Regions from separate parts of the Dickeya fangzhongdai genome, predicted to be linked through region 2. Evidence: predicted binding sites of a transcription regulator. Region 2 holds the regulator's gene; each other region holds the start of a gene.
The links. Region 2 encodes PurR, which represses purine synthesis genes. Its sites were predicted from a motif close to CANGCAAACGTTTGCNTG; they were not measured.

Region 1: a site for PurR is predicted at 1,493-1,510, ahead of carA (glutamine-hydrolyzing carbamoyl-phosphate synthase small subunit). Genes of this name have one in related genera too.
Region 3: a site for PurR is predicted at 1,776-1,793, ahead of CVE23_RS13655 (amino acid aminotransferase). Genes of this name have one in related genera too.
Region 4: a site for PurR is predicted at 2,176-2,193, ahead of purE (5-(carboxyamino)imidazole ribonucleotide mutase). Genes of this name have one in related genera too.

The regions. Positions count from the first base shown of each region.
Region 1 covers NZ_CP025003.1:4,280,792-4,283,946, reverse strand. The annotation lists gene rihC (ribonucleoside hydrolase RihC) at 1-201, shown strand, start outside; gene dapB (4-hydroxy-tetrahydrodipicolinate reductase) at 458-1,279, shown strand; gene carA (glutamine-hydrolyzing carbamoyl-phosphate synthase small subunit) at 1,733-2,881, shown strand; gene carB (carbamoyl-phosphate synthase large subunit) at 2,969-3,155, shown strand, end outside.
Region 2 covers NZ_CP025003.1:2,973,625-2,976,779, forward strand. The annotation lists gene CVE23_RS13280 (C40 family peptidase) at 1-620, shown strand, start outside; gene cydH (cytochrome bd-I oxidase subunit CydH) at 745-834, opposite strand; gene purR (HTH-type transcriptional repressor PurR) at 1,221-2,246, shown strand; gene cfa (cyclopropane fatty acyl phospholipid synthase) at 2,668-3,155, shown strand, end outside.
Region 3 covers NZ_CP025003.1:3,086,821-3,089,975, forward strand. The annotation lists gene CVE23_RS13650 (porin) at 523-1,635, shown strand; gene CVE23_RS13655 (amino acid aminotransferase) at 1,854-3,044, shown strand; gene CVE23_RS13660 (MBL fold metallo-hydrolase) at 3,132-3,155, opposite strand, start outside.
Region 4 covers NZ_CP025003.1:3,508,504-3,511,658, reverse strand. The annotation lists gene purK (5-(carboxyamino)imidazole ribonucleotide synthase) at 421-1,491, opposite strand; gene purE (5-(carboxyamino)imidazole ribonucleotide mutase) at 1,488-1,997, opposite strand; gene lpxH (UDP-2,3-diacylglucosamine diphosphatase) at 2,240-2,962, opposite strand; gene ppiB (peptidylprolyl isomerase B) at 2,973-3,155, opposite strand, start outside.

The DNA.
Region 1 (3,155 bases), 1.3 Mb from region 2:
GCTTATCTGGTGAAACCGGCGTTGTTTACTCTGGCACACTGTTTTGTGGCGGTGGAAACCCGGGGCGAGTACACCGCGGGCACCACAGTGGTGGATCTTCAACATCGGCTGAATCGCCTGGCCAACGCACAGGTGGCGTTAGCGCTGGATGTGGACGGTTTCCGCGCCTGGGTGGCGCAGGTGTTGGCGCTGGCGCCCTAAGCTGTCTCGTAACGATGCGCCGTCGGCCAGCGTCATGAATAGGCGCTGGCGATATGAATACCTGCGGGGGCAGTTTACTCGCCGGCGGTGGATAACCGCGGCGGCCGGAAGGCTCTGGCTAATCGATAGCTTTTACTGATATCTCCGCTGTTTTGTCATAAATTTCTAATTATTGGCGTTTTCGGCTGGCAGCCCTTGGCCGGGCTGGTTAACCTGATAACGTTTTCTCATTCATCAACAGATAAAGAGTACGAATATGCGTGATGCACAAATCCGCGTCGCCATCGCGGGAGCGGGTGGCCGCATGGGACGGCAGTTGATTCAGGCTGCGTTGCAGATGGATGGCGTAGTGCTGGGTGCTGCGCTGGAACGTGAAGGTTCGTCCCTGCTGGGCAGCGATGCGGGAGAACTGGCCGGCGCAGGTAAAACGGATGTCACCGTACAAAGCAGTCTTGAGGCGGTCGTTGACGATTTCGATGTATTTATCGATTTCACCCGTCCGGAAGGCACGCTGAGCCACCTGGCTTTTTGTCGTCAGCACGGTAAAGGGATGGTGATTGGCACCACGGGGTTTGACGATCAGGGTAAAGCCGCGATCCAGCAGGCCGCCGCCGACATTGGGATTGTATTTGCCGCCAACTTTAGCGTTGGGGTGAACGTGTTGCTCAAGCTGCTGGAAAAAGCGGCCAAAGTGATGGGCGACTACACGGACATTGAAATCATTGAAGCGCACCACCGCCACAAAGTCGATGCGCCGTCGGGCACCGCGCTGGCGATGGGCGAAGCGATCGCCGGGGCGCTGGGCCGCGATCTGAAGCAATGCGCGGTTTATGCACGTGAAGGCTATACCGGCGAACGTGAGCCGAAAAGCATCGGTTTTGCCACCATTCGGGCCGGCGATATCGTGGGCGAACATACCGCTATGTTTGCGGATGTCGGTGAGCGTATAGAGATAACGCACAAGGCTTCCAGCCGAATGACGTTTGCAAATGGCGCAGTCAGGTCCGCATTGTGGGTAAGCTCTCGTAATCATGGTCTTTTTGATATGAGAGATGTGCTGGGGCTTGATGATATATAACAGGTGAAAATCTTCCTGTCTTTAATCTATTGATTTTAATGGCGCTAAGTTTGGCGCCATTGTTTTTATGTGAAAATGTTGGTTTGGTATTTATTTTTCATCAAAACCGATTTTTATCGGTGTTATCTGTCTTTTTCTCCGGTGTGCGTTAGCCATTTACGATTCCGGTTGCCGTTTTTGGCGTGATTTTAATCATTTCATCACTCATTGGCGCTGGCAACCGTTTACTTCCGATAGTTGATGTGTGTTTTTGCGGGTATGACCGCACATTAGCTCCTGAAGCCATAAAATAGTGAAAAAAAATCCGGTTTGGCTAGACAACGGTCAGGGGCCTCATTAAAATGCGCGCAATTTGCCAAAAATTTGCCTTACAGGTGGTTTTTGCATTGATTTAGTACGTCAAATCTGAATTAATATGCAAATAACGTGATTTTTTATTCCTTGGAGGGTGTTTTGATTAAGTCAGCGCTATTGGTTCTGGAAGACGGAACCCAATTCCACGGTCGGGCCATTGGGGCAGAGGGAACGGCGGTGGGGGAAGTGGTTTTCAATACGTCAATGACCGGTTATCAAGAAATCCTCACTGATCCTTCCTATTCCCGCCAGATTGTCACTCTTACTTATCCCCATATCGGTAATGTCGGCGCCAATAAAGCCGATGAAGAATCCCCCGCCGTTCATGCTCAGGGCCTGGTTATCCGCGATTTACCCCTGATTGCCAGCAACTACCGCAGCGAAGAAAGCCTGTCTGATTACCTCAAGCGCAACAACATCGTGGCGATTGCGGATATCGACACCCGCAAACTGACGCGACTGCTGCGTGAAAAAGGCGCGCAGAACGGCTGCATCATCGCGGGCGATGCGCCGGATGCGGCGCTGGCGCTGGAAAAGGCCAAAGCCTTCCCCGGCCTGAAAGGTATGGATCTGGCGAAAGAAGTCACCACCCGTTCCAGCTATAGCTGGCTACAGGGCAGTTGGACGCTGGAAGGCGAGCTGCCGGCGGCGAAAGAAGAGAGTGAACTGCCGTACCACGTGGTGGCGTACGATTATGGCGTGAAGCGCAATATCCTGCGTATGCTGGTGGATCGCGGCTGCCGCCTGACCGTCGTGCCGGCGCAAACCCCGGCGGAAGACGTGCTGAAACTGAATCCGGACGGCATTTTCCTGTCCAACGGCCCCGGCGACCCGGAGCCGTGCGATTACGCCATCAACGCGATCAAAGCCTTCCTGGAAACCGAGATTCCGGTGTTCGGCATCTGTCTGGGCCACCAGTTGCTGGCGCTGGCCAGCGGCGCTAAAACCATCAAAATGAAATTCGGCCACCACGGCGGCAACCATCCGGTCAAAGATCTGGACGGCAATCGGGTGATGATCACCGCACAAAACCACGGGTTTGCGGTAGATGAGACGTCTCTGCCCGCCACGCTGCGCGCGACGCACAAGTCGCTGTTCGACGGTTCGCTGCAGGGCATTCACCGCACCGATAAAGCGGCGTTCAGCTTCCAGGGTCACCCGGAAGCCAGCCCCGGCCCCCATGACGCCGCGCCGCTGTTCGATCACTTCATCGAGCTGATTGAGTCTTACCGTAGCCATACCAAATAATCAGAATCCGTTTAGTCACGCTGCGATAAAAGTACAAGGCGAAAACGCCGGCGCGGCGGTGAGTAAACGGGTTCGCAGGAGCGAAAAATGCCAAAACGTACAGACATAAAAAGTATCCTGATTCTCGGTGCCGGCCCGATCGTGATCGGTCAGGCGTGCGAGTTTGACTACTCCGGCGCTCAGGCGTGTAAAGCGCTGCGCGAAGAAGGCTACCGCGTGATTCTGGTGAACTCCAACCCGGCCACTATCATGACCGACCCGGAGATGGCCGACG
Region 2 (3,155 bases):
CGCCCGCCGGCAAAACCGCGAAAAAAGACACCCCGGCACCGGCGAAAAGCAGTCATAAGGCGCACGAAACCGTGATTGCTAAAACGGCAAGCAAAAAAAGCAAGTCTGCCGTCGTCGGAGAAGAAAGCGCCAGCGCATCACCACACGGCAAGAGTAAAAAAGGCCGGCAGGATAAAGCCGCTCTGACCATCAGCGCCGCTCACCAAAAGCGCTACCAGCATGCCAAACTGACCGCCATGAACAAGCTGATGAGCCAAATCGGCAAGCCCTACCACTGGGGCGGCGCGACCCCCTACTCCGGTTTCGATTGCAGCGGACTGGTGTATTACGCGTATAAAGATGTGGTGAAAATCCCGATTCCGCGAACCGCCAATGAGATGTACCACTTACGTGACGCCGCGCCTATCAAGAAAAGCGAGCTGGAAAGCGGCGACCTGGTGTTCTTTCGGATAACCAACCGCGGCGCCGCCGACCATGTCGGCGTCTACCTCGGCAATGGTCGTTTCATTCAGTCGCCGCGTTCCGGCTCTGACATTAAAATCAGCAAACTGAGCGAGGACTACTGGCAGGATCACTACGTCGGCGCCCGTCGCGTGGTCACGCCGAAAACCATTCGCTAAACAACTTCCGCTGGAATGGCCGTTCTCAATACGACAAAAGGGGCATCACGCCCCTTTTTTGTTTTCCTGTCTTTAACGGCAACGATGCGCCGCTGACGTTCCAGGCGCCGCTAGCGCCACGCCGTCAGTTCAATACCGCGCTCAGACTAAAGATGATGATCATCGCCAGTGAAGCCACAGTGGTGAACAGCGACATTTTCAAGTTGGTATCCATAGTATTCTCCTGTATGTGACTGATGATCGCCGTCATCCTGTCATGTCTGAATCAATCCCCTATCCGGCAGACGGGGGAAACATTATAAAGCATAGGTCTATTATCACCCGGCGAGCGTCAAAAAACCGGTTTCTGCGTCACAGAGATAAAACGAATTGCCTCTTCCACTTTTGCTCTAAATCGGCCAAAATCCGCAGTTTACTGTATACACTGCGTTGGTCGAAGCGTCAGCCCTCCCTTCAAGCTACACACCTCGGCATGTCTCCTCCTGAAATGTTGCCTTGTTGTCTGGCAGGAGAAGAATTCACGCAGGCAAACGATTAACAACATATTTACTGCTGTAACAGACAAGCTACTGTAACAGATGAGTTCAGGAGTCACTTTAGATGGCAACGATCAAAGATGTGGCAAAACGCGCGGGCGTTTCGACCACAACCGTATCACACGTGATCAATAAAACACGTTTCGTCGCCGAAGAGACCAAGGCTGCGGTGCGTGCGGCCATCGATGAATTGCATTATTCGCCGAGTGCGGTGGCCCGCAGCCTGAAAGTCAACCACACCAAATCCATCGGCCTGCTGGCGACATCCAGCGAGGCGCCCTATTTCGCCGAAATCATCGAGGCGGTGGAAAACAGCTGCTACGCCAGAGGCTATACGCTGATCCTGTGCAACTCCCATAATAATCAGGACAAACAGCGCGCCTACCTGTCCATGCTGGCGCAAAAACGGGTCGACGGCCTGCTGGTGATGTGCGCCGAGTACCCGCCGGAACTGCTATCGATGCTGGCGGATTACCGCCATATCCCGATGGTGGTGATGGACTGGGGCGAAGCCCACAGCGATTTTACCGATACCATTATCGATAACGCGTTTGCCGGCGGCTACATGGCCGGACGTTACCTGATTGAGCGCGGCCACCGCGACATCGGCGCCATTCCCGGTTCTCTCGGGCGCAATACCGGCAGTGGGCGTTATCTGGGTTTCCTGAAAGCGCTGAAAGAGGCCGACATTCCGCTACGGGAAGAATGGGTGGTTCAGGGCGACTTCGAGCCGGAATCCGGCTACAAGGCGATGCACCAGATTCTGGCCCAGAAACAGCGTCCGACCGCGGTGTTCTGCGGCGGCGATATCATGGCGATGGGCGCCATTTGCGCCGCCGACGAACTGGGGCTGCGCGTACCGCAGGATATTTCGGTGATCGGTTATGACAATGTTCGTCACTCCCGGTATTTTACCCCGGCGCTGACCACCATCCACCAGCCCAAGGAGCGACTGGGACAGGCGGCCTTCTCGATGTTGCTCGACCGCATTACCAGCAAACGCGAGGAAGCCCAGACCATTGAAGTGCATCCGACGCTGATCGAACGCCGCTCCGTCGCCGACGGCCCGTTCCTCGATTACCGTCGTTAAAATTCAGACGATTCCGTTATCTCTGTCTGGCTATTCAATCAAGCGGCAGGCCGCACCACACATGGTGCCGGCGCATGCTATCGCTGTTGAGCTCATGACTTAACGTGCTGCTTTAACCCAATGAATCTTGTCGTCGGGTTAAAGCAGTCATACACTTGTCACTGTCGTTGACGACAATAATCATGATCAGACGATGCTTTTGGCCTCATGCATCGCCTTACTTTTTCTATCCTGCCTGTTGACCGCTGCACCTTTTTGTTACGGCCAGGGATAGACGCCTTTCGTACCGGCTTTTCTCTTATTTTCCTCTGAGACGTTCAGGGGTAGACGATGGATTGGGTCCACCGAATGCCCTCCGTGGGTACATTTGTCTAATGTTTTTCCTTGCAAAGGCATTTTTCCGGCAAGGTAGGGAGAAGTTATGAGTTCATCTTATGTGGAGGAACTGGGTACCCCTAACCTATCCTGGTTCCAGATTGTTAATGAAATGCTGTCGGCCGCCGACATCGTCATTAACGGTTCACGCCCGTTTGATATTCAGGTAAAAAATCCCGACATGTATAAGCGCGTGCTGCGCGAAGGCTCGTTGGGATTGGGCGAAAGTTATATGGATGGCTGGTGGGAGTGTGAGCGGCTGGACATGTTTTTCCACCGCGTGCTGCGCGCCGGGTTGGAAAACCAGCTCCCTCACCGCTGGCGCGATACGCTGCGGATCCTGATGGCGCGGCTGACCAACCTGCAGTCCCGCCGTCGGGCCTGGATCGTGGGCAAGGAGCATTACGACCTCGGTAATGATCTTTTCACCCTGATGCTTGACCCTTATATGCAGTACTCCTGTGGCTACTGGAAACAGGCCGAAACCCTGGAGCAGGCACAGCAGGACAAGCTGCGCTTGATCTGCGAAAAACT
Region 3 (3,155 bases), 110 kb from region 2:
GAAGTGCCGAGAAAATTAATCGGCCAATATCATGCAAGAAAACGCTGGTTTGCTTCGGCAACCAGCGTTTTTAATTATGCCACATGCGTCACAATAATTAAAAATAGTTATACATTGCTAATGCATAACTCATTTTTGCCGCTTTCATTCTCCACAACATACATTGCGATAAAATGTGACTTTCATTGCAATTTTATGAAAATAAAAGAATGACATCGCTAATTATGTTCATTTTAGAATCATCCATATCACCTTTAAATCTTAAGAAAAATTAATGTTTACATTTTTTCTATCCGATTGGTCTGATAAAAACTCAGAAACACAGTTAAATTTACATATTGAAACATTGAGTTTCTTTCTGTTTCACAAAGTGCTATTTGGTATCATTTGTGAGGTGGATAAACCTTATAGTGGATGAAACACTGCCTCCGGGTACAAAAGACATCGGTACTGGTTGAAAGTTCCATTAGTGACGAATTTTTGCCTGTAACCGAGATGATATGACCAATGAGGGTATTCATAATGATGAAACGTAATATTCTGGCAGTGGCTATCCCGGCGCTGTTGGCTGCTGGTGCAGCAAACGCCGCTGAAATCTACAACAAAGACGGCAACAAACTGGATCTGAACGGTAAACTGCATGCAGGTTACATTTTCGGTGATCAGAGCAAAACGCTGTTTGGCGACGGTGACAAAACCTACGCCCGTTTAGGTTTCACTGGCGAAACCAAAATCAATAGCGACCTGACTGGTTACGGTCGTTTCGAATATGAATTCAATGGCAGCGAAGGTGAAGACACCAACGGCAGCAAAGGCAAAACCCGCTATGCCTATGCCGGTCTGAAGTTTGCCCAATTTGGCTCTCTGGATTACGGCCGTAACAAAGGCATCGCCTATGACGGTATTTCTTATACCGACGTACTGCCGGAATGGGGCGGTGATAACAGCTACACCGATACCATTACTGGCCGTAACTCTGGCGTATTGACCTATCGCAACAAGAACTTCTTCGGTCTGGTTGATGGCTGGAACTTTGGTCTGCAGTATCAGGCCAAAAATGAACGCACTGGTGATGGCTCTGTTTCTTCTTCCAACCCGCAACGTGCTCTGAAACGCCAGAATGGCGACGGCTGGGGTGTTTCTTCTTCTTACACCGCTCCGTTTGGCGTAGGTATCATCGCTTCTTATGAAGCCGTGGACCGCACTGATGCGCAGCTGGCACAGGGTGAAGGCAAGAAAGCTGAAGCCTGGGCTACCGGTCTGAAATATGATGCGAACAATGTATACGTTGCCGCAACCTACGGTCAGTACCGCAACCTGACTTTCGTTAACGCAGCCAATATTGCATTCGCTGATAAAACCAAAGTCTTTGAAGCTGTTGCACAGTATACCTTCGATTTCGGTCTGAAACCGTCTCTGGCTTACGTCTCTGCTAAAGCAGATGACGAAACCGGCGCAGGTGCAGGTACCAGCGGTTATGTCCTCAAGTATGTCAGCGTGGGTTCGACTTATTCTTTCAACAAGAATCTGTCCGCCTCTGTTGAATACGCGATCAACCTGATCGACAACGATAACAACCCGTACAGCGTAAGAACCGGCAACAGCGTCTTCACCGGCCTGACCTACCAGTTCTAATCCCTTTTACGTTTTCAACGTAAAGAGGCAAAGCCAGGACATGTTCCTGGCTTTATTATTTCTGCGGTATCTCGTCTGCTTCTTCTCTACTGGGTATTTATACCACCACATTCCTTCCCGCCATTATTTCCGTTTCTTTTGATGCAAACGGTTGGCAAAGCCGGGCGCTGGCGTTAACCTGCTATTTCTGTTTACTCTCTGTCATGGATTACTTCGCAATGTTTGAAAAAATCTCTGCCGCACCTGCCGACCCGATTCTTGGGCTGGCCGACCTGTTTCGCGCTGACGAGCGTCCTCATAAAATCAATCTGGGGATTGGTGTCTATAAAGACGAAACAGGTAAGACGCCGGTACTCACCAGTGTTAAAAAAGCGGAACAGCTGTTGCTGGAAACAGAAACCACCAAAAACTACCTGAGTATCGATGGCATACCGGAATTTGCCCGTTGCACTCAGGAACTGTTGTTCAGTAAGCAGAGCGAGATCATTGCGAATAAACGAGCACGCACCGCACAAACGCCGGGCGGCACCGGTGGCCTGCGTGTCGCCGCAGACTTCATTGCCAACCAGACCAGCGCCAAGCGTATCTGGGTCAGTAACCCGAGCTGGCCGAACCACAAAAATATTTTCACTGCCGTCGGCCTCGAAGTCTGTGATTACACTTACTACGATGCGGTTAACCACGCGCTGGATTTCGACGGTATGCTGACCAGCCTCAATGCGGCTCAGGCCGGCGATGTTGTGCTGTTCCATGGCTGTTGTCATAACCCCACCGGCATCGACCCAACACAAGCGCAGTGGGCGCAGTTGGCCGATCTGGCGCTGGAAAAAGGCTGGCTGCCGTTGTTTGACTTCGCCTATCAGGGTTTTGCCCGTGGTCTGGATGAAGACGCCGAAGGGTTGCGCATTTTTGCCGCCAAACACAAAGAATTAATCGTCGCCAGTTCTTACTCCAAGAACTTTGGCTTGTACAACGAGCGTGTCGGCGCCTGCACTATCGTGGCGGCAGATACCGCTACTGTCGACACCGCATTCAGCCAGGTCAAGGCGGCGATCCGCGCCAACTATTCCAACCCACCGTCACACGGTGCGGCGGTTGTGGCGACGGTGCTCGCCAACGAGTCGCTGCGTAACATCTGGGAACAGGAACTGACGGCAATGCGTGAACGTATTCAGCGCATGCGTCACCTGTTCGTCAGTACGCTGCAGGAAAAAGGCGCCAATCAGGATTTCTCCTTTATCATCAATCAGAATGGCATGTTCTCTTTCAGTGGACTGAGCAAGGATCAGGTGCTGCGTCTGCGCAACGAATTTGGGATTTACGCAGTGAACTCCGGCCGAATCAACGTGGCGGGCATGACACCGGAAAATATGGCGCCGCTGTGCGAAGCCATCGTTGCAGTGCTGTAATGATACTTGCCGCCCTTTTTAAAGGGCGCATGCAGACAAAGAGGCCAGCAAATATGCTGGCCTCTTTATTGCCCAATACAATGGGAATCAGTCAGTATCGCGCACAAACGG
Region 4 (3,155 bases), 530 kb from region 2:
GCAGGCCAATACAGAGATAATTCGCAGGTGTCACACGAGACATCATGTGAATCGGGGTAATCTTTTTTGTGGCTGCATTCTATATCCTGACCGTTGAGGAATAATAGTGAGGCGATCACACAAATGAATTAAGGTCAATTATTTTAACCCCAATTAATTAAAAATAAAATATCAGGATTGATGCGTTAAATTTTTTATTTTCGACGGTATCTTTTTTGATGCGTTAATGCGGTTAATTGAGGGGGTAATAAAGCGTAAATATATTTCATGAGAAATAGCGACAGGTGAAATAAATAACCAATGAAACATATTTAATTTGGAGACGGTGAAAATAATAAACCCAATCATCATAATGTCACGTAAAAATCTTGCTTCAGGTACCGGCGAGCCGACGCCGGCCCGCCAGTATCATTAAATGACTCAGCAGCTCAGTTGCTGCTGGGCCCATACCAGCCCGGACTGATAGGCGTCCGGCAACAACGGCGCCAGTGCGCGCAGCGTCTGATTCAGCAGCGCGGCATCCGGGTGATTGAGGTTCAGGTGACCCACCTTGCGGCCTGGACGTACCTCTTTCTCATACCAGTGCAGGTGCACCAACGGCAGCGCCAGCCAATCGATATTCACGTCGGTGCCGATCAGGTTGACCATCACCGACGGGCTGGCGACGACCGGGGCCGGTAACGGCAGGTCGAGAATCGCGCGCAGGTGCAGTTCGAACTGACTGATGGAGGCACCGTTTTGCGTCCAGTGGCCGCTATTGTGCACGCGCGGCGCCAGCTCGTTGATCAGCAGGCGATCGCCCACCACGAAGCATTCCATCGCCATCACGCCCACGTAGCCGAGACGATGCATAATGGCCGACAGCATCTGTTCCGCCTGCTGTTGCAGGTGCGGCTGCGGTTGCGGCAATGCCACGCTGGCGCGCAGGATGCCGTCTTCATGCAGGTTGCGGGTCAGCGGGTAGAATACGCAGTCGCCTTTTGCGTTGCGCGCGCCGACCAGCGATACCTCGCCGGAAAACGCGATGCCCTGTTCAACGATGCACTCGCCGTAGCAGTCGGCAGGCAGGCTATGCTCTTCGCCCGGACGAATACGCCACTGACCGCGGCCGTCATAACCGCCGACGCGGCGTTTAACGATCGCCAGTTCGCCCAGCGCAGCGAATACCGCCGGCCACTCCTGCGCCGAGGCCAGCAACTGCCAGGGGGCGGTGGCCAGATTCAGTTCGTCCAGCAGTTGTTTTTGGGTGTAGCGATCGGCCAGACGCGGAAAAATATCACGGTTGACGAACGCCGGGTGCTGCGCCAACTGGCGGGTCAGCGCCGTTTCCGGCCAGCGTTCGATTTCAGCGGTGATGACGCTGTGTTGCACCGGCACCGATTCCGGCTCCGCATCCAGCCCGACCGGATAAACGGCGATGCCCAGCGGCTCGCCGGCCTGGCGCAACATACGGCCCAGTTGGCCGTTACCCAGTACGCAAACCGGTTTCATGCATCCTCCCGCGGATCCGGGTGGTTCAGCACCTCGTCGGTCTGCGCCTGACGCCAGGCGGCCAGACGAGAAGCCAGCTCGCGGTCGTGACGCGCCAGAATCTGCGCGGCCAGCAGGGCGGCGTTAGCGGCGCCGGCTTTGCCGATGGCCAGGGTGCCGACCGGAATGCCGCGCGGCATCTGCACAATCGAATAGAGGCTGTCGACACCGCTTAACGCGGCGCTCTGCACCGGCACGCCCAGCACCGGCACCAGGGTTTTAGCCGCCAGCATACCCGGCAGGTGAGCGGCGCCGCCCGCGCCGGCGATAATAACGTCAAAGCCATTCTGGTCCGCCTGTTCGGCGAAGCTGAACAGTTTATCCGGCGTGCGGTGCGCGGAGACGACTTCAACGTGATAGGGCAGATTCAGCGTGGTGAGGATCTCTGCAGCAAACTGCATGGTGGCCCAGTCACTCTTTGAACCCATGACAATAGCGATTTTCGCCGGGGCAGCGTTGGATGACATGCCTGTAATGCTCCTGTGGTTTGCATGACGGTGGTGATTCATGTCGATGATCGTGCATGACAGTAGATGATCGTGCATGACAGTAATCGTGCATGATGCGGTCATTGCGCGGTGCAACGGCGACCTGAAACCGGAGCCGCAGGTCGCGAGGGCGTAGAGCATACCATGAGCCAGAGGGGAGGAAAACGGTTGCGTGGCGATGAAATGGGCCGTTAAGGGGGGGAATCAGTGTAAACGTCGCGTTACAACGGAAATGAAATCAGACGGACGTCGTCCGCGGTCACCCGCAGCAGAGAACCTTCCTGATGCCAGGCGCCCAACACGGCGCGCTCGGCGCACACGCCGGCCTGATCGATCGGATGAATCGCCGGGCGGTGGGTATGACCGTGGATCATCAGCGTGGCCTGATGGTGTCGCAGGCGGGCCATCACTTCATCGGCGTTGACGTCCATAATGGTCATGGATTTGTGCTGGTTGGCCTGCTGGCTGGCAGCACGCATACGGGCGGCGATGCGCAGACGAAGGGACAACGGCAGCCACAGGAAAAGCAGCTGGATAAGCGGGTTATGCACCTTGCGGCGGAAGTTCTGGTAGGCGTGATCGTCGGTGCACAGGGTATCGCCGTGCAACAGCAACGTGCGACGGCCATAGAGGTCAAGCACCGTTTCCGTGGCGAGCAACTGCAGGCCGCTCTGGCGGGCGAAGCGCGCGCCGAGCAGAAAGTCGCGGTTGCCGTGGGCGAAATAGCAGGGTACGCCGGTGTCGGCCAGCGTCTTTAACGCCTGCGCCACCGTGGCGTGCAGCGGGGCCGGGTCGTCGTCGCCAATCCAGGCGTCGAACAGATCGCCGAGGATGTAGAGCGCGTCGGCGCCGGGCGCGTCTTCACGCAGAAAACGCAGAAAACCGGCGGTGATCGCCGGTTCCTGTTCGCTCAGATGCAGATCGCTAATAAACAGCGTGGTCATGCAGCCGGCGTTACTCGCTGACGGTTACGCTGGTAACGACTACGTCTTCTTTCGGTACATCCTGATGCATACCGCTGCGGCCGGTGGACACAGCCTTGATCTTGTCGACCACGTCCATGCCTTCCGCCACTTCGGCGAACACGCAGTAACCCCAGCCGTTTACGCTTTCAGATTTGAAATTCAGGAAGTCGTT